One region of the Streptomyces sp. KR80 genome, then DNA from elsewhere that is predicted to be linked to it. Evidence: riboswitches for the same ligand, from Rfam matches in the RefSeq annotation. Region 1 holds a riboswitch; each other region holds the start of a gene.

Region 1 (10,197 bases):
GGCCGGGTCGCGGTGGTCTGCGCGATCGCCAGGGCGCGGCGCATCGCCTGGTCGTCGAGCTGGTCGCCCAGCGGCGCCAGGAAGAGACCGGTGGCCAGGGCGGTCACCCCGGTGGCGATGGTGAGCTGCATCAGCAGCACCTGGGAGAAGACACGGCGGGGCCACCCGATGCGCATACGTCCGCCTCCGTCCCGCCGCCCGCCGTCCCGGAGCCCCGGCCGCGGGGCCTCCTCCGCCGATTCGCTCATGCGAACGAAGCGTAAGGGGCGGGTCCGATGAGTGTCGTGTCTCGCTGTTCACAGCGGTTCTAGCGCGAGCGAAAAGCGCAGAACAGGGGCTGCGTCAGAATGCGTCCAAGGCCCTTTCGCGGACGGCGACGACGGCCATCCCGGCGGGGGAGCCGAGGGCCGCACCGCAGCTCTCCGGCCGCGGGGGATGTGCCATCCGCTGCACGACGTCCGCCTGCCAACTTCGGCCGTCGGTGTGGGCCACGGTTACGGTCCAGGCGGGAGCGGGGCCCCCGGGCCGTACCGCAGTGCCGATCACCTCGAGCGCATCGGCCCGGTCCTCGCCGGTCAGCTCGCGGACCGCCAGGTCCGCCGCCTGCCCCGGCCGGTCCCAGGCCGAGCGCCCGCGGGAGCCCGCCGTCACGACCCGCCCGTCGCGTGCCGCCTCCAGCACGTCCTTGATGGCATGGGGGGTGGCCCGTCCGTACGCGTAGCCATAGGGGAGTACGAGGAGCGTGGGGGAGAAGCGGTGACCGCCGATATGGGTCACCTCCCAGACCTCGGCGCCACCGTGGGCCACCAGATCCGCCGCGAGCGGGCGGCCGAGCAGCGCGCAACAGCGGTCCCGCTTGCCGTTGGTGCACACGAGGGCGAGCGGGTCGCCGTGGTAGGCGTGCCACAGGTCGCCGTGCTCGCCTGCCCCTAGCGCGGCGAGGTCCAGGGCGAGGAGCTGTTCCGGCTCGTCGATCTCCGCTGTACGGATCCATGACCGGCCGGGCCGGGTGTGTGCCGCGTACACCCTCCGCCGGGAGGGTGTGTGCAGGTCCGCGTGGCGCCCGGGCTGCCGGATGAGCGCGAGGCGCACGCCCGTGCCGTCGGCGGCCCGCTCCAGCGCGCGGCCGACCGCCGGGTCGAGATGGCTGGACGTGAGCGCCTTGACGCCCCAGGGGCCGGGTTGTTCGATCAGCAGCCACGTCCTGGCGGTGGCAGCCGTGGCCGCCATGGGCTCGGCCAACTCCCGCGAGGCGGTCGCGCAGGTACTCACAAAGGTGAGCCTAACCCGGTGGCCACCAGCGGCACGGTGTCGGGCCGTCCTGGCTACGGGAGCGGCCGGGGCGGGAGCGGGGCGCGGTAGTGGCCGGTGGGGCGCATCCGCAGCGGCTGCTCTTGGTACTCCTCCAGCGCATGCGCGATCCACCCGGCCGTACGGGCCACCGCGAAGATCGTCTCGCCGGCTTCCGGAGGCATGTCCATCGTGACGGACAGGACGGCTAGTGCGAGATCCACGTTGGCGTGCAGCGGGACGTGGCGCGCGGTGGTCGCCTCGACCTCACGGGCGGCGTCAAGGGCCCTCGCCGCGCCCGGAATGTCCTCCAGCATCCCGAACAGCGCCTGCGCGCGCGGGTCTTCGCCCGGCTGGAGCCGGTGACCGAGTCCGGGCACCCTCCGCCCGGCCCGCAGGTGGTCCGCGACGACCGCGGCCGCGCTGCCCCGCTGCAGGACCTCGGTCAGCATCCGGTGCGCCAGCCCGCTTGCGGCACCGTGCAGCGGTCCGTCGAGGGCTCCCAGCCCGGCGGAAACCACGGCGTACGGGTGGGCGCGCGCCGAGGCGGCGAGTGGTTCCGAGCCGGGCCCAGCCGCGGTGCCCGCTATCGAGCGCTATCTGATCTCCACCGACTCTGTGCCGAGGGTGCGCCGTCTCTTCAGGCGGGGAGGGGATCGGCTCCTTGGAGTGCCAATATTCTGGAGCAGGCCGAGGACGGCAAGATCATCCGGCCCGCTGCGCGCTACGTGGACCGCCCCCTGCGCAGCCGGTCCCGGCGGCGTGACGCCGGTCCGGAGCTGGACGGGAAGTCCCGTAGCGCGCCTGTCCGGTTGGGGTACGTCCCGGCGACAGCTGGGGATGGGAACCGGCCGCCGACCCGGCTGAGGTGCCCCACTACCATCGCCTCTCGTGGCGAAGAAGCAGATCCCGGTCGTCGTCCTCGCAGGATTCCTGGGGTCCGGCAAGACCACTCTCCTCAACCATCTGCTGCGCAGCAGCAGAGGCAGCCGCATCGGCGCGGTCGTCAACGACTTCGGCAGCATCGAGATCGATGCCATGACCGTCGCCGGACAGGTCGATTCGATGATCTCCCTGGGGAACGGCTGCCTCTGCTGTGCCGTCGACACCACCGACATGGACGAGATGCTGGACCGTCTCACTCGGCCCGCGGCCCGGATCGATGTCATCGTGATCGAGGCGAGCGGCGTGGCCGAGCCGGAAGAGATGATCAGGCTGATCCTGTCCAGTTCGAACCCGCGCATCGTCTACGGCGGACTCGTCCAGGTCGTCGACGCGGCCGAGTTCATGAGGACGCGGGCCAGGCACCCGCAGATCGACCGGCATCTGGGCGTCGCGGACCTGGTCGTGCTGAACAAGACCGATCGCCTGGAGGAACAGGAGCGCCGGGACATCACCGGGCTGCTGGAGAAACTCGGCGCCGGTGGCCCGGTGGTCCATGCGTCGTACGGCAGGGTGGACCCCGAGCTGCTCTTCGACCGGAAGCCGCGGGTGCGGGACGAGGCGGCGGTGCGGCAGCTCTCCTTCGACGAGCTCTGCGATGACGACCACGATCACAAGGGCCACGGTCACGACGACCAGCACGCCGGTCATCTCCACGCCGCCTACGAGAGCGTGGAGTTCACCTCTGAGGACCCCATGGACCCGCGCCGCCTCATGGAGTTCCTCGACGCCCGGCCCCAGGGGCTCTACCGCATCAAGGGCTTCGTCCACTTCGGGGTGACCGGACACCGGCAGAAGTTCACCCTGCACGCCGTCGGCGACTTCCTCCGCTTCTACCCCTCGCCCTGGGGGCGAGGCGAGAGGCGCACCACCCAGCTGGTGATGATCGGTTCCGGGATCGACGCCGGTGCCCTGCACAGCGGGCTTGCGGCATGCACCGGGACCGGCCCGGAGAAGGCCGGCCCCGAGAGCATGTGGGGCGTGCTGCGCTACGCGCAGGCGTCATGACCGCCGTACAGCAGGGGAACGCGCTGACTACACCGGCCCGGCCACCACCGCTACCGCCTTCGCCAGCGATACCCCTGACCCGTCGCGCCGCGGGTCCATATCGGGGAGGTCCGCCGGGGATCCGTTCGCTGTCGCTGCACGGGCGGGCGTGGCGCCGGCCCAGGCGAGGACCAGGCACTCCTCGCCCTTGAGGAAGCGCTGGCAGCGCACGCCGCCGGTCGCCCGCCCCTTGCGCGGATACTGGTCGAACGGGGTCAGCTTGGCCGTGCCCTGCGTGGTGCCGACCAGAGTGCCCCGGGAACCGGCCACCGTGAACACCACGGCTTCGGCCGCCGGATCCACCGCGGTGAAGGAGATCACCTTCGCGCCGGAGCCCACCTTGACGCCCGCCATCCCGCCCGCCGGGCGGCCCTGCGGCCGGACCTGCGAGGCCGGGTAGCGCAGCAGCTGGGCGTCGTCGGTGATGAAGACCAGGTCCTCCTCACCCGTGCGCAGCTCCACCGCGCCGACGATGCGGTCGCCCTTCTTGAGGGTGATGACCTCCAACTCGTCCTTGGTGGCGGGATAGTCGGGCACCACCCGCTTGACCACGCCCTGCTCGGTGCCGAGCGCCAGGCCCGGTGAGGACTCGTCCAGCGTCGTCAGACAGACGACGGTCTCGTCGGCCTCCAGGGAGAGGAACTCCGAGAGGGGCGCGCCTCCCGCGAGGTTCGGCGCGGTGGCGGTCTCCGGCAGCATCGGCAGGTCGATCACCGACAGCCGCAGCAGCCGCCCAGCCGAGGTCACGGCGCCCACCTCGGCGCGCGCCGTCGCCGGAACCGCCGACACGATCACATCGTGCTTGGCCCGTCTGGCCGTGCCCTCCTCGGGGAACGGCTCGCCGTTCGACGTACGGGCCAGCAGCCCGGTCGAGGACATCAGCACCCGGCACGGGTCGTCGGCGACTTCCAGCGGCACCGTCGGCTCCGTGGCGCCTCCCGACTCCAGCAGTACGGTGCGCCGCTCGGTGCCGAACTTCTTCGCCACCTGAGCGAGTTCGCCTGACACCAGCTTGCGCAGCTCCGCATCGGACTCCAGGATCCGGGTCAGCTCCTCGATCTCCACGCCCAGCCGGTCGCGCTCCGCCTCCAGCTCCAGCCGGTCGAACTTGGTCAGCCGGCGCAGCGGGGTGTCCAGGATGTACTGCGTCTGGACCTCGCTCAGCGAGAAGCGGGCGATCAGACCCTCCTTCGCCTCCGCCGCGTTCTCACTCGACCGGATGATTCTGATGACCTCGTCGATGTCGACCAGGGCGACGAGCAGACCCTCGACCAGGTGAAGCCGGTCGCGGCGCTTGCCGCGCCGGAACTCGCTGCGCCGCCGCACCACGTCGAAGCGGTGGTCCAGATAGACCTCCAGCAGCTCCTTCAGGCCCAGCGTCAGCGGCTGCCCGTCCACCAGCGCGACGTTGTTGATGCCGAAGGACTCCTCCATCGGCGTCAACTTGTAGAGCTGTTCCAGCACGGCCTCGGGGTGGAAGCCGTTCTTGATCTCGATCACCAGACGCAGGCCGTGCGTGCGGTCGGTGAGGTCCTTGACGTCCGCGATGCCCTGCAGCTTCTTCGCGTTGACCAGATCCTTGATCTTGGAGATCACCTTCTCGGGACCCACGGTGAACGGCAGCTCGGTGACGACCAGGCCCTTGCGCCGGGCCGTCACGTTCTCCACCGTCGTGGTCGCACGGATCTTGAAGGAGCCGCGCCCCGTCTCGTAGGCGTCCCGGATCCCGCTCAGGCCGACGATCCGCCCGCCGGTCGGCAGGTCCGGACCGGGAACGTGCCGCATCAGGGTCTCGAGGTCCGCGCCCGGGTGCTTGATCAGGTGGCGGGCCGCGGCGATCACCTCGCCCAGGTTGTGCGGGGGCATGTTCGTCGCCATGCCCACAGCGATCCCGGAGGCGCCGTTGACCAGCAGGTTCGGATACGCGGCCGGCAGGGCGGCGGGCTCCCGCTCCTGCCCGTCGTAGTTCGGCGCGAAGTCGACGGTGTCCTCGTCGATCGATTCGGTCATCAGGGACGTCGCGGCGGCCATCCGGCACTCGGTGTACCGCATCGCGGCCGGCGGGTCGTCGTTGCCCAGCGAGCCGAAGTTCCCATGCCCGTCGACCAGCGGCAGCCGCATCGAGAAGGGCTGCGCCATGCGCACCAGCGCGTCGTAGATCGAGGCGTCGCCGTGCGGGTGCAGCTTGCCCATGACCTCGCCGACGACCCGGGCGCACTTCACATAGCCCCGGTCGGGGCGCAGGCCCATCTCGTTCATCTGGTACACGATGCGGCGGTGCACCGGCTTCATGCCGTCGCGGGCGTCGGGGAGCGCACGCGAGTAGATGACCGAGTAGGCGTACTCCAGGAAGGATCCCTGCATCTCGTCCACGACGTCGATGTCGAGGATGCGCTCCTCGAACTCGTCCGGCGGCGGGGTCTTCGTACTGCGGCGGGCCATCGCGGCTGCTGCTCCTTAGAACTGCCTGAGCGGGTCCTGGCCCCTCCCTGCGCCGAAGGCGGCGAGGGGAGGGAGGGTCTGACGCGGACCATTGTGGACCCACCCGCCGACAACGTGGTCCGCGACCCGTGTGAGCTCCGCACGGTACGGGAACTTCGCCAGGTGGCAGCGCGCTTGCATACAGTGGCAGCACTGTTCACGACCTGCAGTCACACCCGCGATCGAAGGGACGTACATGCCCATGGGTCACACGGCCACGCAACAGGCCGGTTCCGGCGGCCTGACAGCGACCGAGCACCGCCTGGCCAACGGCCTGCGCGTGGTGCTCTCCGAGGACCACCTGACCCCGGTCGCCGCGGTCTGCCTCTGGTACGACGTCGGCTCCCGTCACGAGGTCAAGGGCCGGACCGGCCTGGCGCACCTCTTCGAGCACCTGATGTTCCAGGGTTCCGCCCAGGTGCCGGGCAACGGCCACTTCGAGCTGGTCCAGGGCGCCGGCGGCTCCCTCAACGGCACCACCAGCTTCGAGCGGACGAACTACTTCGAGACCATGCCTGCCCACCAGCTGGAGCTGGCGCTCTGGCTGGAGGCCGACCGCATGGGGAGCCTGCTCGCCGCGCTCGACCAGCAGAGCCTGGACAACCAGCGGGACGTGGTGAAGAACGAGCGCCGCCAGCGCTACGACAACGTGCCGTACGGCACGGCCTTCGAGCGGCTGATCGCCATGGCCTACCCCGCGGGCCACCCGTACCACCACACCCCGATCGGCTCGATGGCCGACCTGGACGCCGCGTCCCTGGAAGACGCGCGGAACTTCTTCCGCACCTACTACGCGCCGAACAACGCGGTGCTGTCGGTCGTCGGTGACATCGACCCGGAGCAGACGCTCAGCTGGATCGAGAAGTACTTCGGCACCGTCCCGGCCCACGACGGCAAGCCGGAGCCGCGTGACGGCTCACTGCCGGACGTCATCGGCGAGCAGCTGCGCGAGGTCGTCGAGGAGGAGGTCCCGTCCCGTGCCCTGATGTGCGCCTACCGCCTCCCGCACGACGGTGCCCGCGCGGCGGACGCCTCCGACCTGGCGCTCACGGTCCTCGGCGGCGGCGAGTCCTCCCGCCTCCACAACCGCCTGGTGCGCCACGACCGTACGGCCGTCGCCGCGGGCTTCGGTCTGCTGCGCCTCGCCGGCGCGCCGTCCCTCGGCTGGCTGGACGTGAAGGCCTCCGGCGGTGTGGAGATCCCGGACATCGAATCAGCGGTCGACGAGGAGCTGGCCCGCTTCGCCGAAGACGGGCCCACCTCCGAGGAGATGGAGCGGGCCCAGGCGCAGCTGGAGCGCGAGTGGCTGGACCAGCTCGCCACCGTCGGCGGCCGCGCCGATCAGCTGTGCCGGTACGCGGTGCTGTTCGGCGACCCGCAGCTGGCGCTCACCGCCGTCCAGCGGGTGCTCGACATCACCGCCGAGGAGGTCCGAGCGGTGGCCGCCGCTCGGCTGCGCCCGGACAACCGCGCGGTCCTGGTCTACGAGCCGACCGCCCCCGCCGACAGCCAGGCCGCCGACGAGACCGTAGAAGAGGAGGCGGCCCAGTGAACGACGCCACCCCCACTGGTAGCACGATGACCTTCCACCCCCAGCCACAGGGCGGAGTCGCCAAGCCGTGGGCCTTTCCGGCCCCGCAGCGCGGCACCTTGCCCAACGGCCTGACCGTGCTGCACTGCCATCGCCCCGGCCAGCAGGTCGTGGCGGTGGAGGTGAACCTGGACGCCCCGCTCGACGCCGAGCCCTCGGGGCTGGACGGCGTCGCCACGATCATGGCGCGGGCGCTGTCCGAGGGCACCGACAAGCACACGGCCGAGGACTTCGCCGCCGAGCTCGAGCGCTGCGGTGCCACGCTCGACGCGCACGCCGATCACCCCGGCGTCCGCGTCTCGCTCGAGGTCCCGGCCTCCCGGCTGCCCAAGGCGCTCGGTCTGCTCGCCGACGCCCTGCGCGCGCCCGCGTTCCCCGACAACGAGGTCGAGCGGTTGGTCCGCAACCGGCTCGACGAGATCCCGCACGAGCAGGCCAACCCCGCCCGGCGGGCCGCCAAGGAGCTCTCGAAGGAGCTGTTCCCGGCCGCTTCCCGGATGTCCCGCCCGCGACAGGGCACCGAGGAGACGGTCGAGCGGATCGACGCCGCGGCCGTACGGGCCTTCTACGAGGCGCACGTCCGGCCGGTGACTGCGACCGCCGTGGTCGTCGGCGACCTCACCGGCATCGACCTGGCCACGGTGCTCGGCGACACCCTGGGGGCATGGACCGGCGGGACCGCCGAGCCCCGCCCCGTGCGGCCGGTGACCGCCGACGACACGGGGCGTGTCGTCATCGTCGACCGGCCAGGAGCCGTGCAGACCCAGCTGCTGATCGGCCGGGTCGGCTCGGACCGGCACGACCGGGTGTGGCCCGCCCAGGTGCTCGGCATCTACTGCCTCGGCGGCACCCTGACGTCGCGTCTCGACCGGGTGCTGCGCGAGGAGAAGGGCTACACGTACGGCGTGCGCGCCTTCGGTCAGGTGCTCCGATCTGCTCCGGACGGCACGGGCGCGTCGCTGCTCGCCATCAGCGGGTCGGTGGACACCGCCTCCACCGGCCCGGCCCTGGGGGACGCGTGGAAGGTGCTGCGGACTCTCGCCGCCGAGGGGCTGACGGACGCCGAGCGCGATGTCGCCGTGCAGAACCTGGTGGGTGTCGCACCGCTCAAGTACGAGACCGCGGCCGCGGTCGCCGGCACCTTCGCCGATCAGGTCGAGCAGCACCTGCCGGACGACTACCAGGCCCAGTTGTACGCCCAGCTCGCCGACACCGGCACGGTCGAGGCGACGGCGGCGGCCGTCAGCGCCTTCCCGGTCGACCGTCTGGTCACCATCCTCGTCGGCGATGCGTCCGCCATCGAGGAGCCCGTACGGGCCCTCGGCATCGGCGAGGTGAAGGTCGTCGGCGGCTGACCGCCACCAAGAATCCTCCCTTTTCCAGGGATATGACGTGCCCCGGCGCCTCCACGGCGCCGGGGCACGGCCGTTTGGGGTGGTGTGGCCCCTGTCCGTTTTGTTGGTGAGGCTGCCTGTTCTTCTGTGGTGTGCGCTACAAAACCCTGTATCCGTTTGGTGCTTGACAGATGTCCCGTTTAGCGTCGGTCCGGCTGTCCGGCCGACCACCGGCCGCATCCGCGGCCCCGGGCAGCCATCGCCGAGTCCCCGTACGGCGCGAGCCAGGGGAGCCGGGGACCCACGTCCCCTGGGGTGAATCGGGTGCCTCTCCGAGAGGGCCCGTAGGAGACCTTCCTGCTCCGAACCCGTCAGCTAACCCGGTAGGCGAGAAGGAAGGAAAGGAGTACGCCGCCCCATGGCGTTCACCCGTGCCGCCGGGAAGCACCGCCGGCCTCGCCGTCTTGCGCGCTCCGGCGCGAACCTCGCGGGCATAGCCACGCTCGCCGCCACCGGCGTCGTCGCCTCCCTCGCCGCCACGCCCGCGCTCGCCGCCCCCTCCGCCGAGGCACCGGAAGCCGAGGAGACCGGGCTGCGCCAGGCAATCGTCGCCGGCGACACCCTCGAGGACACGATCGAGCGGCAGGCCCAGGCGCAGCAGGAGGCCGCCGAACGAGCCGCGGCCCGGGCGAAGGCCGAGGCCGAGGCGAGGAAGCGAGCCGAGGAGGCACGGCGCGCCGCCGAGGCCGAGGCCAAGAAGGAGCGCGAGGCGAAGGAGCGCGCCGCCCGCGAGGCCGAGCGCAAGCGCCTGAACACCTACGTCCTGCCGGTCGAGGGGAGTTACGTCTCCGCCCAGTACGGGGCCTCCGGCGGTGCGTGGTCCTCCGGCAGCCACACCGGCGTCGACTTCCACGCCGGTTCGGGCACCTCTGTCCGCGCGGTCGGGGCGGGCACCGTCGTCGAGGCCGACTGGGCCGGCGCTTACGGCTACAACGTCGTGATCAAGATGACCGACGGCACGTACACGCAGTACGGCCATCTCTCGTCCATCGGAGTCTCCGTCGGCGAGCGTGTCACCCCCGGTCAGCAGATCGCCCTGTCGGGGAGCAGCGGCAACTCCTCCGGTCCGCATCTGCACTTCGAGGCCAGGACGTCCCCGGACTACGGCTCGGACATCGACCCGATCGGATATCTCCGCTCGCACGGCGTGAGCCTCTGAGGCACCGACCAGGCCCCGTCTGGCCGGTCCTTTGGCCAAAAGATATCCATATCCGGGCCGTCGCTGTCGGAAATTCAACCGCATTGCAATAGAGTCCCTGAACAAGCGGTGTTCGAGCGTGTTTCACGGGGATTAAAGCGGAGGTCCGGCCATGCGGGGTCGAGTGTGAGTGGCGAAACAGTGGCCAGGAGCCGCATTCCGGCGCACGCGGTCTGTCAGGCGATTCGCGACGACATCGTCGCGGGGGTGCACCCGCCCGGCGGCCGGCTGACCGAGGAGGTCCTGGCCCGGCG
Region 2 (10,197 bases), on a different contig from region 1:
CCGCGGCGGCCAGGTCTTCACCGGCTACTGGGATGCCGTGCTCGGTGCCGCCGTGCCCTTCACGGTGGGCCCGCCTCCCTCCTGGCCCTCGTTCGACGAGGGTTCGCCCCCGTCTCGGGGCGACGAGGAGAGGTGGTTCGCCACGGGCGACATCGGCGCGCTCGATCAGGACGGCTACCTCACCATCACCGGCCGCAAGCGGGAGATCATCATCACGGCGAGCGGCAAGAATGTCGCACCTGCGCCGTTGGAGGACCGGCTGCGCGCGCACTCGCTCATCGGTCAGTGCATCGTGATCGGCGACAACCGGCCGTTCGTGACGGCTCTGGTGACGCTCGATCCCGACGGCCTCAAGCACTGGAAGACGATCCATCGCAAGGAGAGCGCGACGAGGGCCGAGCTGGCCTTCGACCCCGACCTGTGCGCCGAGGTGCAGCAGGCGGTGGCGGACGCCAACGAGCTGGTGTCGCGGGCCGAGTCGATCCGCCGCTTCAGCATCCTGCCGGTGGACTTCACCGAGGCGAACGGACATCTCACGCCGTCGATGAAGATCAAGCGGGAGGCCGTCGCCCGGGACTTCGCGAAAGAGATCGAGGCGCTGTACGAGCCGTAGTCACCGGGGGCCGACGCCAGGTCCCCCCGCGCGCCCGGGGGCCCGTAGTTCCCCCGGGTGCGCGCCCCCGCGGGCCGTCAGGCCGGGCCCGGCACCGGGGTGAGCGCTGCCGGAGGCGCGGGCGACAGGGCGGCCCGCGCCGGGTGGCGGGACACGGCCGAGGGCCCTCCCTCCAGGCAGAAGCGGAGGGCGGTGAGCAGCCGCTCGACGTCCTCCTGCGGACGGACCACCAGCCGCAGGAACTGGCTGCTGCTGCCGAGCTTGTTGCCGCATTCGCGGACGAAGAGGTTGTGCTCGGCGAGCAGCCGGTCGCGCAGCGCGGCGCCGTCGACGCCGTCGGGCAACTTCACCAGGAGGAAGTTGCCTTGGGAGAGAAAGACCACGAGCCCGGGCAGGCCTGCGAGCGCGATCGACATGTTGGCGCGGTCGCGAGCGAGCAGGGCCAAACTCTGCCGGTACTGCATCCCGTAATCCCTGAGCATGAACACCACGGTCTCGGCGAAGGAGTTGAGGTTCCACTTGGGCAGCGCCTTGCGCACCGTGGCGGCGAGGGCCGGGTTGGCGACGAGGTAGCCGAATCTGATGCCGTGCAGACCGAAGTTCTTCCCGAGGCTCTTCAGAACGACGACATTGGGCCGGATCGCCGCTTCATCTGCGATCGACGGGTTGCGCTCGGCGTCGACGAAGTCGATGAAGGACTCGTCGACCACCACGAGATCCAGATCGGCCAGCTCCTCGAGGAGCCACAGCACCTGATGGCGCCGGAGGTAGCCCCCGTCGGGGTTGTTGGGGTTGCAGATGACGGCCACTTTGGAGCCTCGCCGCCGGATGAACCGGACGTAGTCCTGGGGGTCGAGGGCGAAGTCCTGCTCTTCGCGCAGCGGGAACATGTCGACCCGCTTGCCGGTCTCCAGGGGCTGATCGGTCCAGCGGCCGAAGGTCGGGATGGGAACGGCCAGGCTCTCGCGCACCAGCAGATGGTCGATCCAGGTGATCAGCTCGGTGGATCCGTTTCCCATCGCGACGGTCTGCGGATTGAGTCCGAGCACGGCGCACAGCTCGGCCGTGACCGTATCGGCGTCGCTGGGGTAGTACTTCAGGATCGTCTCCAGGGAGCCCTGCAGCCGCCCGAACATGTCCGGAGTGGGGAAGTACGGATTGCACGGGATGCAGAAGTCGAGTCGGTCGGCGGACGACGCGGCCCGGGGGTACGCCTCACCCTGTGCATACGCTTCGACGCGGCCGTAGGTCTCGACGCGGCCGTACGTCTCGGGCCGGCCGGCCCCCTGGGTGCCCGGCGCGACGCGGTTGAGCATGGCCCAGGACGGGCTGTGCGCGGCACTGCGCAGAACGCCGGTTTCGAGGGGTTGGGACACGGCGGAGGTCTCCTTACGGTCGATTGCGCCGCGGGGTGTGCCCGACGGCGGCGAGAAACGCGACGGTCAGGGAAGCCGCCGCCGACGGAGTAGGGCGAAGGCCCCCGCCGCGGCGAGGGCGAGAAGTGCCGCGGCGCCTGCGAGCACGGGCACGACGTCACCGTGCGATCCGGCGGCCGCCGTCCTCGGCTCATTGGGGGACGCTCCGGGTGACGGCCGGTTGTTCGTGGGCCGGTCCGCACCTGCGGTGGCCTCACCGCGCGGACTCCCCCTGTCGTCGGCGCCACTGACGGCCGTACCGCCGCCACGAGCCGCCCCGCCGTCGCCGCTGGTGAGATCGAGGTCGGAGCAGGAGTAATAGGTGTCCGGTGTGTCGGAGTTCCGCCAGATGGTGTAGAGCACATGGCGACCGGTCCGCCCGGCCGGAAGCCTCCCGCGGATCTGGTACGAACCGTCTTCGAGCGCCGGGTCGGTGACCGAGACCAGTGGCTTCGGCTCGAGGTCGTCCCAGCTCAGGGGCGCGGCAGGATCGTAGCGCCGCTTCGTGAGATACAGGCTGAAGGTCCCCTGGTGCGAGATGGTCGACCGGTAGGTCAGAGTGAAGTCGGTGCCGGCCTTCATCCTGGTCGCGGGCCAGTCGGCGCGAGCGAGGTCCAGCCCCTTGTAGGCATCGATCCCGGCGCTGCACAACTGGCCGTCGGGGATGACTCTGCGGTCCCGGCCGCGGACGTCGGGCCGTCGCAGGTTGTCCCAGTCGTCGAACGCATGCCCACCGCCCGCGGCGACCGCCGCGGCACAGGCCGCCGACGCCGTGCGCCGTCCCCCCTCCGGGCCACAGGCGGCGACGCGGCTGATCGGATCCGTCGGCGCCCCGTGCGCCTGAGCCGGCCCCGCGGCCACCGCGGTGAGCAGGAGCGGGGCGACACCGACGAAGGCAGCCGCGACGGCGGTGCGATGGACGGTCATCCGGCAGACCTCCTTGGCGGGTCGGGCGGTGGGCCCGCCTGCCGTGTAGTACGGCCCTGCCCGTCCGGGTGTTCAGCCGGCGGTGGCACCGAGTGCAGTCAGGGCAGCCGACCGCCGCACGCCGCACGCCGCCCCGCGCTTGCGTCGGGGAGCTCACGTTGGCGCAGAAAAATGCCTCGGCCAGGACGGGGGGACCTGGCCGAGGCCGACTGAGGTGCGGGGCGCATGGGATGGATGCCGACTCCATGGCGGCGCTACCGCTAGTTGAAGACTACAGCACTTCTCTCGGCAGTCTCCCGGCAGCGAGCAAGCTCGTCGACCGCGGTGGCCACGGTGGGCCGATCCGGTGACCTTCGGCCGCGCCCCTGCGACGGGCGAGCGCGCCGACGCGAGGATCGTCCGATGAACCCCTCATCCGGGCGCCGGCCGCCCCATCTCGACCCGGGAGAGGCGACCAAGGGCCAGGGACAGGAAGCGAAACGGGCCGCGAGCGAGTGGCGGGACCTGCGCGCCAAGGCCCGCAGGGTGGTCGCCGGTTACGCCCGCGACGCGGAGGATCTGGTCCTCCTGCTGGAGGCCCTCGAACTGGATCCGGGCACCGACGCCCGACCGTACCGCGCGGGCCGCAGCAGCAGACGCGACGTCGACGACGATCCGTGAGCCCCTATCACGCTGATCTCATGCGGCGCGAACGGCGCCAGTGACACACGCATGGTCGCCCCACGCCTGTGTGCGGTGGTCGCACCGGGGGCGCTCCCCGTTACGACACCCGCCTTGCACCGGGCAGAGACTGACAGGGGATCAGCGGCCTGGGCCTTGACGGCGGTGCCGCGGGGGCTTACGTTCCCCACGCATCACCGGTGTTCACATGCGAGCCCCAGGTTCACATACGAGAACACTCGGCCGGCCACCGCTCGATCGGAGTGCCTCGTGGACGACGCACGACCTGAAGTACGCCGCACCGCCCGCAGGAACATGGGCCGCGTCGCCCTCGTACTCGCCGCCCTCGTCGCGGCCGTCACCGTGCCGATGGGGCATGCGGTCGGCCGCACCGAAGCGGAACGGATTCCCGCAGTGCCGCGGACCGTCGTGCTCGAAGGCAAGGAACTCCTCAGGGCGCGGGCGAAAGTACGGGCCGGCGACAAGGACGCCATACGAGCGCTGGATGCACTCACCGCACGGGCCGACGCATGGCTGGACCAGGGACCGTGGACGGTCACCGACAAGGAACAGGTGCCGCCGAGCGGGGACAGACACGACTACTTCAGCCAGGCCCCGTACTGGTGGCCCACCCAGCCGAAGACAGAGGCCAATCCCTACGGTTGTCCGTACGTTCAGCGGGACGGCGAGCGAAACCCCGATGTGGACCGGATGACCGACCACCCCGAGCGCGCCAAGGTCTTCGCATCGGCCTACGAGCTCTCCCTCGCGTGGTACTACACCGGCGAGCGCTCCTACGCCGAACACGCGGCACGCATCCTGCGCACCTGGTTCGTGGACCCGACGACCCGGATGAACCCCCGCCTTGTCCATGCCCAGTTCATCCCGTGTAAGTACGACGGCCGCGCCATCGGCATCATCGACTTCTCACAGGGCTTCACCAGCCTCGTCGACGCCGCCGCGATCCTGGACACCGGCGCCCCCGGCTGGTCGCACCGGGACAGCAGCGAATTCCGCACCTGGAACGTCCAGTTCCTCGACTGGCTGCTGAACAGCGCGTTCGGCAAAGAGGAAGCCGCGGCCAAGAACAACCACGGCACCTTCCACGCCATGCAGGTGGCCGCACTGGCCGCCGCGGTCGGCCGCGAGGACCTCGCCCGTAGCACGGTTGTCGACGCCCGTACGCGACTGGTGAACGCGCAGATCGCCCGCGACGGCCGCCAGCCCGGCGAGCTCTCCCGCACGCGCAGCTGGCACTACTCCACGTTCAATCTCGTCGCGTTCACCCGTCTCGCGGCGATCGGCGAGCGCGTCGGGGTCGACCTGTGGCGCTACACCGGCCCGGGCGGTGGCAGCATCCTCGGGGCAGTCCGCTATCTGCTGCCCGCCGCCACCGGAGCCCAGCCGTGGCCGCATCCCGAACTCGACTTCCGCGCCTACGCCGCCTCTGACATCGTCCACGCGGCGGCCGACGCGGGTGACCGCGAGGCGCGGGCCGCGCTGAGGAAGCTGCAGACCCCGCCGGGGGGTGACCTGTGGCTCCTGCGCCCGGCGGCGGAACAGCTCGACAGTATCCGGGACGGGTCGGGCCCGCCCGCACCTGCCGGGAGGGAACCCACCGGGCACGACTCCGGGTCAGCGGCCTGACGGGGCCGCGCAACGCCGACGTCATGAACAAGCTCTGCCGAGCGGGGGTTCAGATGCCGACGCCGTTGTCTCGCAGGTAGCCAAGGGGATTGATGTCGGAGCCGTAGTCCGGGCCGGTCCGCACCTCGAAATGGAGGTGCGGGCCCGTGGTGTTGCCGGTCGACCCGGACCGGCCGATCCGCTGGCCTCCGCCCACCGGCTGGCCGGGACGGACAGTGAGCGCCGACAGGTGCGCGTACTGGCTGTACTTGCCGTCGGAGTGGCGTATGACGACCTGGTAGCCGTATGCCCCGCCCCAGCCCGCCGAGACGACCCGGCCGCCGGCGACGGCCCGCACGGATGTGCCGGTGGGGACCGAGAAGTCGACGCCCGTGTGGTAGCCGCTGGACCAGCTGCTGCCGGACGCACGGTAGGGCGTGCTCGGGCCGACACCGCTGACGGGTGCGGTGAACTCCGCGGCGTGGGGAGCCGGTTGGGCCACTCGCTGCGGCTTCGTACGGGGCTTGTGTGCCGTCCTAGGCGCCCTCGTCTCCTTCGGCGACGTGGCGGCACCCGGCTTGCCGGGCGGCTTGGTCCTCGGCCCGAGCGCGAGTCTTTGACCAGGGAGGATCAGATCCGGATCGCCGCCGATAACCTCGCGATTGTCCTCGTACAGCCGCTCCCAGCCGCCGTCGACATCGCGTACCCGTGCGATGGTGAACAGGGTGTCGCCGCTGACCACGGTGTAGGACTCGGGCTTCGCGCGCTCCTGGCGTTCGGTGGCGGGCCGTTCGGTGCCCGTGGCCGGAGTATCGGCCCTTGCCGCACCGGCGGACGCGGCCCGGGGGCCCACTCCTTCGCGCGTCAGCGCCACCCCGCCTGACCCGACGGCCTCGTCCCAGGTGTCGGCGGGTGCCGCGGTCGCCCCGGAGACGCCCACGAGGGGCAGGGCCATGCCCGCGCCGCCGGCGGTGACGGTGAGGGAGGCCTGAGATATGCGGTTCGGCTGATGGCGGCGGTGGCGGCCACGTGCGGACATAGCGCGCTTCCTCTCCTGCGGGCGCACGAAAGGCTAGGACGGGTATTCCCGGCGCCACAAGAGTGCCTCGGTATTTCGAAGATCCTCGTTCCGGAAGCCTCCTGAAAAGCCGTCAGCTTCTATCAAGACCATCGTCTCGCGGGACGCGGTTTCCCCTAGGAAAGGATGCGAGGAAACTGCCCGCGCTTGCGAAACTGGCCGGAACACGGCAGTCCGCGCGCAATGCATGAAGCGGAATACCGAATACTGTGAAGTCCATCACACACGAGCGTGGCGCGGAGGCAGTGCATGCGTGATCCCATCCCTTCGGCCGGCGAACTGGTCCTCATGTACGGCCTGGAACCGCTGCCCCTGGAGGGCGGTCTCTTCCGCCGCACCTGGGCGGGACCGGAGTCGGCGGACGGGATCCCCTCCGGCTCGGCGATCCTCCTCCTGCTGTCGGTCGAGGACGGCCACTTCTCCGCCATGCACCGGCTGCCGCGCGACGAGGTCTGGCACTTCTACCTGGGCGATCCCGTCGAGCTGTTGCTGCTGGAGCCCGGCGGGGACTCCCGGGTGGAGGTGCTCGGGCAGGACGTCCGCGCCGGACAGCACGTGCAGTTCGTCGTGCCGGGCCGCACATGGATGGGTGCCCGGGTACGCCCCGGCGGCGATCGCGCGCTCCTCGGCTGCACGATGGCCCCCGGTTTCACCCCGGCCGACTACGAGGGCGGGGACGAGGCCGAACTGACCGCGCGCTATCCCCTGCACGCCGGACTCATCCGCGCCCTGTGCCGCGCCTCATGACCACGGGTCCTCAGCCGCGCCCTCGGAACGCGGACGCGCGGGTGACGACAACGACTGAGGCGCCCGCCCCCGTCGCCAGGTTCGGACGCCTCAGTCGTGAGGAGAGGGGGCAGATGCCCTCCCGATGTCGCGGGCTCAGATCGTGACGCCGTGCTCGCGAAGGTAGGCGAGCGGGTCGATGTCCGAGCCGTAGTCCGGGCTGGTGCGCACCTCGAAGTGCAGGTGCGGACCCGTGCTGTTGCCCGTCGAGCCGGACAGACCGACCCGGTCACCGCCGGAGACCTTCTGCCCCGGGGAGACGGACAGCGAGGACAGGTGGGCGTACTGGCTGTACTTGCCGTCCACGTGGCGGATGACCACCTGGTTGCCGTACGAGCCGCCCCAGCCCGCGGAGACGACCTCGCCCGCACCGATGGACTTCACCATGCTGCCGGTGGGGGCGGAGAAGTCGACACCCGTGTGGTAGCCGCTGGCCCAGCTGCCGCCGGAAGCGCGGTACGGGGTGCTCGGCGAGGCGTCGACCGGCGCGGTGAAGCCGGAGGCGTTCTGCTTCGGCGCCTCCTGCCGCGGCTTCTCCGGCTTGGGAGCGGCGGGCTTGGGGGCCGGCGGCTTCGGCGTGGCCTCGGCCTTCCCGTCGCCGATGGAGAGCTTCTGACCCGGGAAGATCAGGTTCGGGTTGTCGCCGACGACCTCTCGGTTCTCCTCGTAGACCGTCTGCCAGCCGCCCGAGACCTGCTCAGCGGTGGCGATCTTGTAGAGGGAGTCGCCGGGGACGACGGTGTACGACTCGGGCTTCGCCCCACCCTTGTCAGCGGCGGGCTTGGACTCGGCCTTCTTCTCGGCCGGGGCGGACGCCTTCTTCCCCTGGGGGGAGACCTCGGGCGCGGGTCCGCCCTTGGTCAGGCCGGCCTTGCCCGAGCACACCGGCCAGGCGCCGGGGCCCTGGACCGCGAGCACCTTCTCGGCGATGGCGATCTGCTGCTCCTTGGACGCCAGGTCGGCCCGGGGCGCGTATTCGGTGCCGCCGAACTCGTTCCAGGTGTCCTGGGTGAACTGCAGTCCACCGTAGAAGCCGTTGCCGGTGTTGATGCTCCAGTTGCCGGTGCTCTCGCACTCCGCAACCTTGTCCCAGGTGTCGACGGAGGCGGCATTCGCGTGGCTGACGCCTATGAAGGGGAGCGCGATACCGGCGCCGCCCGCGGCGGCGGCTGTATAGGCTCGGGAAACTCGACTTGGCTTGTAACGGCGGTGACGACCGCGTGCAGACATAGGGATCTTCCTCTCCTACGCCTGCGAGGTGAGCTGTCGGGTTCGGGCTGGAGTTGCCCGGCCGCGCCCTGACCAGCGCCTTGCGCTGCGGCACGTCTTCACCCCAAGCCGCGCCTCACAAATTCGCGAGGTACGGCACTTACCTGGTTCCCCCGCTCCTGCCGTGGTGCGTTGTGGTTCTCCTTCGGCCGGCGGCAGGACTCGGCGCTCCGGCAGAAGGCCGCCCACCCTTTCGATGGGCAGGCAGCGCAAAACTAGACGCATCAATTTCTTCGCGACAAGTAGCGGGTATTCCGCGGATTGCTTTATCGGAGATCCATTTGGCGTGGTGTCACGCTGCGCTGCCGCCCCTTGCCCGAGAGCGATAGGCATTACTACGGAACGACTCCTCACCATCGGCGAGCTGTAACCGAGTTGGGGGATGTGCCCCTTTCGTGCACCCAGCAGCGCATGAACACAGGATTGTTCTGTGAGATGGCTCACCTGGGGCCGATTGTCCGATTTAGCAGAGGTGTTCACGTTTGCTGTATTGAAGCTATTAGCAGCCTCTTTGGTGCTCATGGATGTATCCGGCGAATCGGATGAATAACCCTTATCGCCGCCCGGCGTACCGAGGCGAAAGCCGCTGCCCACTATCGTGAGAGCCCCCGGTCGCGAACCTTCGGAGTCGGTGTGGAGAGAGCGGACGAGCTGATCGACGCTTCGCTGGTGACCTCACCGGCACCCCGAGCACCCCTAGCCCGGAGAAGATCCCTCGACCAGTCCGCGTGGACCCTCGCGGCTACCACGGCGCTCCTCCTCGGTGCCGCATTCGCCGTGGCCAAGGGGGTCGGCGGCCTCAACGCGCCCGCCTTACAGGCGTGGCGGACCATCTGCGTCGCGATCGTGGTCCAGGCCCTGCCGTTCCTGCTGCTGGGTACGGCGCTCTCGGGAGCCATCAACGCGTTCGTTCCCGCCCATGTCTTCAGCAGGGTCCTCCCCCGGAAGCCCGCGCTCGCCGTTCCCGTGGCGGGCGCCGCCGGCGTCGTCCTGCCCGGCTGCGAGTGCGCGTCGGTGCCGGTGGCGGGGAGCCTGATCCGCCGCGGGGTCGCCCCCGCCGCCGCGCTCACCTTCCTCCTGTCCGCTCCAGCGGTGAATCCGGTCGTCCTCACCGCGACGGCCGTCGCCTTCCCCGGTCGGCCCGAGATGGTGGTGGCGCGGTTTCTCGCCTCGCTGATCACGGCCGTGGTCATGGGGTGGCTGTGGATCCGGCTGGGCCGTGCGGAGTGGCTGCGGCTACCGGTCCGCACCGGCGGGCACCGGCCGGGGCACAGCCGGTGGGAGGAGTTCCGGCTCGGCTTCCAGCACGACTTCCTGCACGCGGGCGGCTTCCTGGTCCTGGGGGCGATGGCCGCGGCAACCTTCAATGTCGCCGTGCCGCACTCGGTGCTGGACACCTTCTCCGGGTCGGCGTGGCTGTCCGTCGCCTTCCTCGCGGCGCTGGCCGTGGTGCTCGCCGTCTGCTCGGAGGCGGATGCCTTCGTCGCCGCCTCGCTGACCGGCTTCTCCCCCACGGCCAGGCTGACGTTCATGGTGGTGGGGCCGATGGTCGACCTCAAACTCATCGCCCTGCAGTCGGGCACCTTCGGGCGGGCGTTCGCCGCCCGGTTCTCAACGGCGACGACGCTGGTCGCCGTCGCCTGCAGCGCACTCGTCGGGTGGTGGATCCTGTGAGGCGGAATGTCCAGGTTCTGCTGCTTCTGCTCTCCGGCGCGGGCGTCCTGCAAATCTCGCTCCTCAGCGAGGTGTACCTGCGGTACGTGAAGGAGGGCCTGCGGCCGCTGCTGATCGTCTCAGGGGTGCTGCTGGTCGCCCTGGGAATG
Region 3 (10,197 bases), on a different contig from region 1:
CATGCCGTCGCGGAGCAACGGCGGGCGCTCGACGTGATCACACGTCACTACGAAGAATCGGCTACGACCTGAGGGCTGCCTGGATCACCCGTGGTGCCGCATTGTCGATTCCCCTACCGAAAGCGGGAACGCAGTAGAAGACGTGGCCCTGGAGATCAGCCTCCGGTGGACCCGATGGAGAAGAGTCGCAGCCGCCAAAGGGCACCGACGACGCCGCACTTGACGCCGAGACCAGTGACCGCCCAGACCGGCGCGCCTCTTACGGGCAAAACTCCCCGGTTGAGGAGGTCCACCATCGCGGCCTCCTCTCTTTGGGGTAAGCAGGAGCCCCTAATGGTCTAAACCTATGGCCGGATTGAAGCGGACCGTCACGTCGTCGTCAATAGCCTCGGTATGGGGTTGTTTACTGATCAATCCTGATCATGAAGTAAGGGCAGGACCCATCGCGAGGTTTGCGAAGATATGGCATCAGTAAGGGCAGGTGAGGGTGAATCGCTTGAAGCTGATGCGCTCGTAGGGGCCGTTGGTGCCGTTCTCGTACAGGACCGCGGCAGTCGTCCTGTCCATCTTGGCCAGGTCGGAGTAGGCGGCGGGGCCGTCGGCGATGACGGTGGCGGTCCTCCAGGTCTTGCCGCCGTCTGCGCTGCGCCGGATGGTCAGATGCCGCCGGCTCGATGGGTCGTCGGGGGCGGAGAAGAGCAGCGGGCGGCAGCTGACCCCTTCGTCCTGCAGCAGCGTGGCTTTGACGACGGGGGCCGACAGCTGCTGAGGCCGGTACGGGGTGGTGAACGTCCTGCCGCCGTCCTTGCTGTAGGTGTCGGCGCGGGTGGCCGGGTCGGTGCCGTGTTGGTCGCGGGTGTTGAAGTAGAGCGTGCCGTCCGGGAGCTCGGCGGCCGTGGTCTCGTCCGGTCTGAGTTCGCCGTCGGTGCGGTAGTCGGTGGCGCCGATGCGCCATGTGGTGCCGTGGTCGTCGCTGTAGAGGACGTGAGATCCGGATCCGCGGTTTGGGCCGGTGTGGTTCGCCGGCACGATCAGACGGCCTTCGTGGCTGTGGGCGAGGGCGATGCCGTGCCCTGGACCGGTCGCGTACCAGCGCCAGTGGGTGCGCTTGACGGACGGGGTGATCTCCCGCGGGCTGGACCAGGTCGCGCCCGCGTTGGAGCTGCGCTGGACGTAGATGCGCCGGCCGTCAGCGGGCGGGACTTTGCCCTCCTCGATTTCCTTCTGGGTGACCGAACCCTTCTGGCGTACGGTGAGCAGGACGATCGCGCCGTTCGCGGGGTCGACTACGGGGGCGGGGTTGCCGGCGACGTCGCGCTTGTTGTCGTGAACGCGCTTCAGCGGTCCCCAGGTGCATCCGCCATCGCTGGAGCGTCTGGCGACGACGTCGATGTCGCCGTGGTCGGCGGCACTGTTTCGGCGGCCCTCCGCGAAGGCCACCACGGCGGCGCGGGTGCGTACGAGGGCGGGGATACGGAAGGTGTGATAACCGCCCGTACCGGACACGAACGGCGTTGAGGTGAGGCAGGAGTTCGCGGCCGCTGCCTCGTGAGGCACGCCGAGCCCCAACCCGCTGAACGCGACAGTGGCCAGCAGCCCACCGGCGATCACCCGAGAATTCTGCACCTGCGAAAGATGACACCTCATCAGGCCTCCATAGGGCACCCGCGCAGCCCGGCCTGGACACCGCCACACCGGTGGTGTAACCGCCCTGGGATGTCAGTGGCCCCAGGCAATCCCGCTGATGAGCGGACGCTCCCCGACCGAAGTCGCACCTGCCGTCAGGCCCTTGACCTTCCCCTGCCACTCAAACTTCGCGCTGACATTAACCTCGGTTCTGTTTCCCACGGTGGAATCACTTCTTGAACCGTCAACGTGCCTATCTCTCCCAGCGATTCATCCCACACGCGATCTTTCTCTGATGTCCGGTCTGAATCGCATAATGTCCTGATTCAGATCTATGGTTCGTTTCCTCTCCCGGCTCTGCGCCTCGCGCGCTGGTCATCACGGGCTCGGACCTGGTCGACGCGATTCTCCGGGGCAGGTGAGGGTGAACCGCTCGAAGGTGATGCGTTCGTAGGGGTTGTTGGTGCCGTTCTCGTACAGGACCGCGGCTGTTGTCCGGTCCATCTTGGTCAGGTCGGAGTAGGCGGCGGGGCCGTCGGCGATCCAGGAATCAGGGCCCCGCGAGCGCGGCTGTACGCGGCTCGATCAGGTTCGCGATGCGGCGGCATGGTGGGTGGCGGGCCCCAACCGGAGCCTGCGGCGGGGTGGTTCGGGAGGACGGCGTGCGTCGCGCGTACTCGGTGACGCGTGACGGCCCGGCGGTGTGGGTTTCCCGCCATTACGGGAATCCGCCACTCCACGGCGACGGGTCGTGACCTATTTCTGATGTACGGTCACCAACGTGAATCGATAACACGTACGTGAATTCCAATAAGGCTGCAGAAATACCCCCGCTTTCACCAGCGAGGACACCAAGGACTGATCACCACCCCACCCGGCAGCATCTCCCTTCTGGAGGAGACCATGCGCATCGGAAAGAAGACATCCATCGGTGTCGCCGCCTTAGCGGTCGCCATCGGGACGGCAAGCGGACAGAGCTTTGCGGGCGCGGCACCGGCGGGGACCCCCACCCCAACCGGCGTCACCAAGGCCAAGGTGATCACCTTGACCACCGGCGACAGAGTCCACCTGACGACCACAGCCGACGGAACGCGGTCCACGGGCATAGAACCCGGGCCGGGACGTTCGGACATCGGCTTCTTCGCCGCCTCCACCTTCAAGGGCGGTCAGCGGGAGACCACCGTCATCCCCGAGGACGCCCTGGCGTCGGTCAGCAAGGGTGACTTCGATGCCCGGCTGTTCAACGTGAGCTTGCTCGACCGGCTCGGCGTCACCGACGCCTCGAAGGCGAAGCTGGCCGACAAGAAGCCGTCGGCGCCGGGACCCAAGGCGGTCAAGCTCACCCTTAAGAGCATCGGACGCGACGGAAAGGCACCGGCCGCTACGCTCGCATTCGCCGTCGAGAACAAGACCGGCGAGACGCACAGCTTCACGTTCGACGAGGCCGGCGGCATGGGCATGGCCGAGGTGCCCGAAGGCATGTACGACGTCATCGTGATCAACCGGACCGCTCTCATGAAGGAGAAGGGCGCGAACACGGCGATCGCGGAGATCGGTACGAAGGTCATGGGGGACACCGAAGTGATGGCGGATGCCCGGAAGGGCAGGCCGGTGATGACGCCGGTGCAACGCCCTGACGCCAAGACGGTCAAGTCCAAGCTCGGCCTGCTGTCGGCCGCCGAAGCAGGTGGCGGCGTGCTGAACTACTTCGGCGGCCCGGACGACATGATGTACGCGACGCCGACCAAGATGGTCAAGGACCACCGGCTCGAGTTCGGCGTCGGCAACATCCTCGATTCGCCCATGGACGCGGCGAAGAAGTACCAGTACAACCTGTCCTTCATGGAGAAGGGCAGCATCCCGCACGACCTGATCTTCGAGGCCCCGGACGCCAAGCTGGCGGCGGTGGACACCACGTACCACCGTGAGGGCGACCCAGTCGTTGCCTCCCGCGGCAACTACGCGCGCATCGGCTCCCTCGGTGGCGGGCTCTTCCCGATCCTGGATCTCAAGGTGCCCGTGAAGCGGGTCGAGTACTACACCCCGGGCGTCGAATGGTTGCGGATCTTCCAGATCGAGGGGCAGAAGAGCGAAGAGAAGACAGACACCTTCAAGGCCGGCATGACCACCGATGAGTGGAACAAGAACCCGACCAAACCCTGACTCCACGACCGGGCCCTGATCCGGCCACCCGGCCCGGCCGTTGGAAAACCGAAGTGGCGTCTCTCCGTCCGGGGAGGCGCCACTTCGGTGTGCGCTCAGGGCAGGCAGATGGGCCGATCCCGGAGCCTGAGCTCGAACCACACCGTTTTGCCGATGCCGCAGGGGCGGGAATGGGCGCCCCAGTCGTTCGCGAGGGCAGCAACGAGGGTGAGGCCGCGGCCGGACTCGTCCTCGGGGGACACCTGGCGCGGCCGAGGCAAGTCGCCGCTCGCGTCCGACACCTCAACGCGCATCCGGTCCTCGACGAGGAGGCACCGCGCCCAGATCTCGCGGCCCGGCGAGACCCGGGCGTGCTTGCACGCGTTCGTCACCAGCTCGCTGAGCAGCAGTACGGCCGTCTCCGCCGTCTCGTCCGGGATCTTCCACGAGCAGGCCTGTTCCCGCAGAAACGTCCTCGCCTTGCCCACGCTGCGCGCATGCCGCGTCAACCGCCACTCGACGATCTGCGGCCCACGTCCGGGACTCCAAGGACCAGACCGGCCCGCAGTTGGCCTTTACGCCCGCCGCATGGGCGGAGTTCGTCGACTTCGCGGCCCGGCAGCCGCTCCCGTAGTCCCGGAGCTTGGGACCTCGGGCTGCCGCGCTACACCGGGCGCGCCGCGCCCACGAACGGCATCTCGTCGATCGGGGCGACGCGGACCGGTGCGCCCGGGCGGGGGGCGTGGATCATTTGGCCGCCGCCGATGTAGAGGCCGACGTGGCTGACGCCTGAGTAGAAGAACACGAGGTCTCCGGGGGCGAGCTCGGACCGGGGGATGCGCTGTCCCGCATTGATCTGGGTGTAGGAGGTGCGGGGGAGGGAGACGCCGGCGGCGTGCCAGGCGGCCTGGGTCAGGCCGGAGCAGTCGAAGGCGTTCGGGCCGGTGGCGCCCCAGACGTACGGTTTGCCGAGTGCGCCATGGGCGTACGAAACGGCCTGGGCGGCGCGCTCGTTCGGTGCCCGGACCGGGCCGCGGAGAGCGGCGCCGCGGGTGGCGCGGGCCGTGCCGTCGGCCGCGTGGCCGTCCTGCGCGAGGATCGCCGCGCGCTGTTCGGCCGTCAGCCGGCTCAGCAGTCGCTCCGCCTCGGCCAGTTTCCGGCTCACCGCGAGCTTGTGCTTCCGCAGCTCGGCCTGGTCGCGCCGAAGCTCCGCGACCTTGTCGTCCGCCTGCCTTTGGATCTGCTCGATGCCGCGCAGTTGGCGGTGGAGTCCGGCGATGGCGGCGGACTGGCGGCTGCCGGCCCGCTCGACCGCTTGGGCGCGCTCCAGGTACTGGTCGGGGGAGGAGGAGAGCGCGAGCTGGAGCGCGGGGTCGATGCCGCCGGCGCGGTACTGGGCGGTGGCCAGTGAACCGAGCGCGTTACGGGAGGCGTTCAGCTGCGCGGTCCTGCGGGCGGCCGTCTCGCGGAGCGCGTCAAGTTCCCGCTCTGCCTGATCGGCTCGCTCCTTCGCCCCGTTGTACTTCTCCGTCGCGACCTCGGCCTCGTGGTGCAGGCGGTCCACGTTCTCCTGCACCTGAGCCGGAGTGAGGGCGGGTTCGGCGTGCGCGGCGCTGTCGAAGGGCGTCGCGCTCGCCGCGGAGGCGAGGGCGAGAGTCGCAGCCGTACGGGCTGAGGTACTGCGTTGTCTGGGCTTTCTGTGCGCGGCCATGGCGGCCGTCACCATCCCTTCCCTGCCAACCGGGGCCGTGGGGGGCGGCCGCCGGGGACGCCTGGAGGGCGCCTGGGGAAAGGACGCTAGACCCGGGGATTACAGGCATGTGTCGTGATGACCGGGATTGGCAGGTTTGGATGCGGTCCTGAACAGAAGAGGCGGGTGAATCCCCGGCTCTGCCGGTTCTCCGCGCGGGCGCGACCGAGCGGTCGATTGAGGCAAACCTGACCGGCGCCCGGTGCTATGGGCCCGGTTAGGCTCCGCGCCATGGACCTACTCATCAACGTCTTCGTTGCTCTGCACATCATCGGCATCGCCTCGCTCCTCGGTGGCTTCCTCACCCAGATGAAGGCGATGGGCGCCGGGACCGCGCGCTTCACCCCGGCGATGCTGCACGGCGCACTGACGATGCTGGTCACGGGCCTCGCACTGGTCGGCCTGAACCAGGCCGACGGCGAGGCCGTCAACAACCTCAAGATAGGCGTGAAGTTGGCGGTGCTCGTCGCCATCCTCGCCCTGGTCTACGTCAAGCGGGACGAGGAGCGGGCCGACAAGGCCGCCTTCGGCACGGTCGGCCTGATGACGGTCGCGAACATCTTCATCGCCGTGCTCTGGGTCTGACCGAAGCGCCCCGCCGACGGGGTCGGCGGGGCGCTCCGCATGCGCTCTGCGGTGAGTTACGCGGGGCGGACGGCGCTGTGGAACGGCATGTACGTGATCGACTCGGTGCGGACGTTCGCGCCGGGTTTCGGGGCGTGGACCATCTGGCCGTCGCCGATGTAGAGGCCGACGTGGCTGATGTCGTCGTAGAAGAAGATCAGGTCGCCCGGCTTCATGTCCTTCATGGCGACCTTCGTGCCGATCTCCACCTGGTCCCACGTGGTGCGCGGCAGCGACACCCCTGCCATCTTCCACGCGCGCTGGGTCAAGCCGGAGCAGTCGTACGAGTTCGGGCCGGTGGCGCCCCACACGTACGGCTTGCCTATCTGCGCCCGCGCGAAGGCTATGGCCTCGGCCGCCTTGGCTGAGTACGAGTCCGAGTCTGACCCGGTGCCGGGGCTGGTCTGAGAGCCGTCGCCCTGCTCGCGCTCACGCTCCCGTTGCTCTCGTTCCTTGCGGGCCTGCTCCTCGCGCTGCTGCCGCGCGATCTCCTCGGCCTTGCGGCGGGCCTCTTCCTTCTTCTTGCGCTCCAGCGCCGCCAGCCGCGCCTTCTCCTCGGCGGTCAGCTTCGACAGCAGCTCGCGGGCTTCGGCGAGCTTGGCCTGCACGGACTCCTTGCTGGTCCGCAGCTTCTGCTGCGACTCGGACAGCGTCTCCAGGCTCCGGGTGGCCTCGACACGCTGCTTCGCCGCCGCCTCCTGCTGGTCGCGGTAGTCCTCGACGACCTGGCGCTGACGGCCCGTCATCCGGTCCATCAGATGGTTCTGCTCGAAGTAGCCCTGCGGGTTGTCCGCGAGGAGGAAGGTCGCGGTCCCGTCCATACCGCCGTTGCGGTACTGCGCGGCCGCGTAGCTGCCCAACTGCCGCCGCGCGTCGTTGAGTCTGTCCGTGCGCTTCGCCACGTCGTCGAGCAACGCGTCGACCTTGGTGCGCTGCCGGTCGGCGCGCTCCTTGGCCGCGTTGTACTCCTGGGTGGACGTACCGGCCTGCCGATAGAGGTCGTCGACCTTCTTCTGTACGTCCTCGATGCTCTGCGGCTTCGGCTCTGCGGGCTCGCGGGGCGCCGCCTGCGCGCTCTGGGAGAGCAGCGTGACGCCGGCGAGAGCCGCGGTGGTCAGGCCTACGGCGGCTCGGCTCGAGCCGGGGGAGGCGAGAATGTTGGTCCGCGGTTTGCGGTGCGACGGCAAGACGCACGACTCCTTCCGTGGACCGCCTACCGGGTTAGCTGTCGGGTTCGGGCGGATCGGAAGGTTGCCCTACGACCCGTCCGCGGCGGGCTCTGGGCGCTGCGCGTGCGGGCCGATTCACCCCGGTGGTTCTGGTCCCTCCCGTCCAGGTGCGCGACAAGAGGGGGGTCGGGTCCCCGGCTCCGGATGCCACGTGGGCAGACCGGACTCAGCGGAGGCTGCCCGTGCCGACGCGGTCGCCAGCGGGGGGTGCGGGCCGCCTGATCGAGCACGGTAGCCAACCTGTGGGGCTGCTGTGAAGGCTGATGTTCGATATGCCCGAAACCTTTTCGTGACCTTTTTGCGCTGTGATCGTTTCAGTCGATTTCGGTTACGCGTCGCGTCCTCAAGACGCCATTCCGTTACGGATCGCGTCACTGCCGACGGCTCCCGACGGCCGGGAGGTGAGAAGCGGGAAGCGGCGTGGTCTGTCGGTCCGGCGGCCTAGACTCGGCTGCGATGAGCAGCCTTTTCGACGACAGCTTTCTGGCGGATCTGGAGCATCCGGGACACCGGGGTGCGGAGGAACCTCCTCCGCCTCCCGAGGATGCCGGGGCGCCCGAGGACATCCCGGCGGACCTCTTCGGCGGGCGCTTCGACGCTCCTCCGGCGCACACCGGCACGGGGGACCCCGGCGGCCGGGACGCGTACTACCGCGACGGTGCCGCACGCCCCGCGGTCGACCCCGCAGCGCTGCTCGAGGGGCTGAACGAGCAGCAGCGCGCCGCCGTCGTCCACACCGGGGCCCCGTTGCTCATCGTGGCCGGCGCCGGGTCCGGCAAGACCCGCGTGCTGACGCACCGCATCGCGTATCTGCTGGGCACCCGCCGGGTGCACCCCGGCCAGATCCTCGCGATCACCTTCACCAACAAGGCCGCGGGCGAGATGAAGGAGCGCGTCGAAGCCCTGGTCGGGCCCCGGGCGAAGGCGATGTGGGTGTCCACCTTCCACAGCGCCTGCGTCCGCATCCTGCGCCGTGAGAGCAAGAAGCTCGGCTTCACCTCCAGCTTCTCGATCTACGACGCCGCCGACTCCAAGCGCCTGATGTCCCTGGTCTGCCGCGACCTCGACCTCGACCCGAAGCGCTATCCGCCGAAGGCCTTCAGCGCCAAGATCTCCAACCTCAAGAACGAGCTCATCGACGAGGAGACCTTCGCCGGGCAGGCGAGCGACGGTTTTGAGAAGACGCTGGCCGAGGCGTACGCGCTGTACCAGTCGCGGCTGCGCGAGGCCAACGCGCTGGACTTCGACGACATCATCATGACCACGGTGCACCTGCTGCAGGCGTTCCCGGACGTGGCCGAGCACTACCGGCGGCGGTTCCGGCACGTCCTCGTCGACGAGTACCAGGACACCAACCACGCGCAGTACATGCTGGTGCGCGAGCTGGTGGGGACCGATGAGCACGCCGGAGAGCTGTGCGTGGTCGGCGACGCCGACCAGTCGATCTACGCCTTCCGCGGGGCCACGATCCGTAACATCCTCCAGTTCGAGGAGGACTATCCGCAGGCCACCACGATCCTGCTGGAGCAGAACTACCGCTCCACCCAGACCATTCTCAGCGCGGCCAACGCCGTCATCGAGCGGAACGAGAACCGCCGTCCGAAGAACCTGTGGACCGATGCCGGGGCGGGCTCCGCGATCACCGGCTATGTCGCCGACACCGAGCACGACGAGGCGCAGTTCGTCGCCGACGAGATCGACCGGCTCACGGACGCGGGCGAGGCGAAGTCCGGCGATATGGCCATCTTCTACCGGACGAACGCTCAGTCCCGTGTCTTCGAGGAGATCTTCATCCGGGTCGGGCTGCCCTACAAGGTCGTCGGCGGTGTGCGCTTCTACGAGCGCAAGGAGGTCCGCGACATTCTCGCGTATCTGCGGGTGCTCGCGAACCCCGAGGACACGGTGCCGCTGCGCCGGATCCTCAACGTGCCCAAGCGCGGCATCGGCGACCGCGCGGAGGCGATGATCGAGGCCCTTGCACTGCGCGAGAAGATCTCCTTCGCCCAGGCTCTCCGCCGCGTGGACGAGGCGTACGGGATGGCGGCCCGCTCGGCCAACGCCGTGAAGCGGTTCAACGCGCTGATGGAGGAGCTGCGCACCGTCGCCGAATCGGGCGCCGGGCCCGCGGCCGTGCTGGAGGCGGTCCTGGAGCGCTCCGGCTATCTGGCGGAGCTGCAGGCGTCCACGGACCCCCAGGACGAGACGCGGATCGAGAACCTCCAGGAACTGGCCGCTGTGGCACTGGAGTTCGAGCAGGACCGCACCGAGGAGAACCCGGGCACACTCGCCGAATTCCTCGAGCAGGTCGCGCTCGTCGCCGACTCCGACCAGATTCCCGACGAGGACGAGCGCGAGGATGGCTCCGGGGTCATCACGCTGATGACGCTGCACACCGCCAAGGGCCTGGAGTTCCCGGTCGTCTTCCTGACCGGCATGGAGGACGGTGTCTTCCCGCACCTGCGCTCACTTGGGCAGACCAAGGAGCTGGAGGAGGAGCGCAGGCTGGCGTACGTCGGGATCACGCGTGCGCAGGAGCGGCTGTATCTGACCCGGTCGACCATGCGCAGCGCCTGGGGTCAGCCGTCGTTCAACCCGCCCTCGCGGTTCCTGGAGGAGATCCCGGACTGTTATGTGGAGTGGCGCCGCTCGGGGCCTGCGACGCCGTCGGCGTCGGCGGGCGCCCTGGCCGGGCTGGGTTCGTCGCTGTCGTCGTCCGCGCGCTCGAAGGCGGGGCCGAGCGGGTGGTCGACGCGGAAGGCCACGGACCGGCCGGTGATCTCGCTGGCGGTCGGGGACCGGGTCACGCACGACCAGTTCGGGCTGGGC

The links. Region 1 has a riboswitch for cyclic di-AMP ahead of ACTWQI_RS17585 (murein hydrolase activator EnvC family protein). Riboswitches for the same ligand answer to the same signal wherever they lie in the genome.
Region 2: another riboswitch for cyclic di-AMP. It lies ahead of ACTWQI_RS18340 (transglycosylase family protein); the one in region 1 lies ahead of ACTWQI_RS17585 (murein hydrolase activator EnvC family protein).
Region 3: another riboswitch for cyclic di-AMP. It lies ahead of ACTWQI_RS13175 (NlpC/P60 family protein); the one in region 1 lies ahead of ACTWQI_RS17585 (murein hydrolase activator EnvC family protein).

What each region holds. Positions count from the first base shown of each region.
Region 1 covers NZ_JBQQCD010000011.1:100,306-110,502, forward strand. The annotation lists gene ACTWQI_RS17545 (ATP-binding protein) at 1-176, opposite strand, end outside; gene ACTWQI_RS17550 (sucrase ferredoxin) at 343-1,272, opposite strand; partial or broken gene ACTWQI_RS17555 (citrate/2-methylcitrate synthase) at 1,326-1,844, opposite strand; partial or broken gene ACTWQI_RS17560 (citrate/2-methylcitrate synthase) at 1,956-2,056, shown strand; gene ACTWQI_RS17565 (CobW family GTP-binding protein) at 2,182-3,240, shown strand; gene ACTWQI_RS17570 (DNA gyrase/topoisomerase IV subunit A) at 3,268-5,721, opposite strand; gene ACTWQI_RS17575 (M16 family metallopeptidase) at 5,957-7,312, shown strand; gene ACTWQI_RS17580 (M16 family metallopeptidase) at 7,339-8,706, shown strand; cyclic di-AMP (ydaO/yuaA leader) riboswitch at 8,936-9,089, shown strand; gene ACTWQI_RS17585 (murein hydrolase activator EnvC family protein) at 9,104-9,904, shown strand; gene ACTWQI_RS17590 (GntR family transcriptional regulator) at 10,070-10,197, shown strand, end outside.
Region 2 covers NZ_JBQQCD010000012.1:63,845-74,041, forward strand. The annotation lists gene ACTWQI_RS18305 (AMP-dependent synthetase/ligase) at 1-613, shown strand, start outside; gene ACTWQI_RS18310 (pyridoxal phosphate-dependent aminotransferase) at 691-1,989, opposite strand; gene ACTWQI_RS18315 (lytic polysaccharide monooxygenase auxiliary activity family 9 protein) at 2,056-2,955, opposite strand; gene ACTWQI_RS18320 (hypothetical protein) at 3,358-3,615, shown strand; gene ACTWQI_RS18325 (alginate lyase family protein) at 3,931-5,262, shown strand; gene ACTWQI_RS18330 (M23 family metallopeptidase) at 5,312-6,280, opposite strand; gene ACTWQI_RS18335 (cupin domain-containing protein) at 6,569-7,066, shown strand; gene ACTWQI_RS18340 (transglycosylase family protein) at 7,202-8,335, opposite strand; cyclic di-AMP (ydaO/yuaA leader) riboswitch at 8,339-8,516, opposite strand; gene ACTWQI_RS18345 (permease) at 9,008-10,048, shown strand; gene ACTWQI_RS18350 (TIGR03943 family putative permease subunit) at 10,045-10,197, shown strand, end outside.
Region 3 covers NZ_JBQQCD010000007.1:119,060-129,256, forward strand. The annotation lists gene ACTWQI_RS13140 (sialidase family protein) at 469-1,626, opposite strand; gene ACTWQI_RS13145 (hypothetical protein) at 2,005-2,130, opposite strand; gene ACTWQI_RS13150 (hypothetical protein) at 2,530-3,789, shown strand; gene ACTWQI_RS13155 (ATP-binding protein) at 3,885-4,256, opposite strand; partial or broken gene ACTWQI_RS13160 (DUF397 domain-containing protein) at 4,310-4,402, shown strand; gene ACTWQI_RS13165 (NlpC/P60 family protein) at 4,433-5,494, opposite strand; gene ACTWQI_RS13170 (hypothetical protein) at 5,750-6,103, shown strand; gene ACTWQI_RS13175 (NlpC/P60 family protein) at 6,160-7,329, opposite strand; cyclic di-AMP (ydaO/yuaA leader) riboswitch at 7,338-7,553, opposite strand; gene pcrA (DNA helicase PcrA) at 7,828-10,197, shown strand, end outside.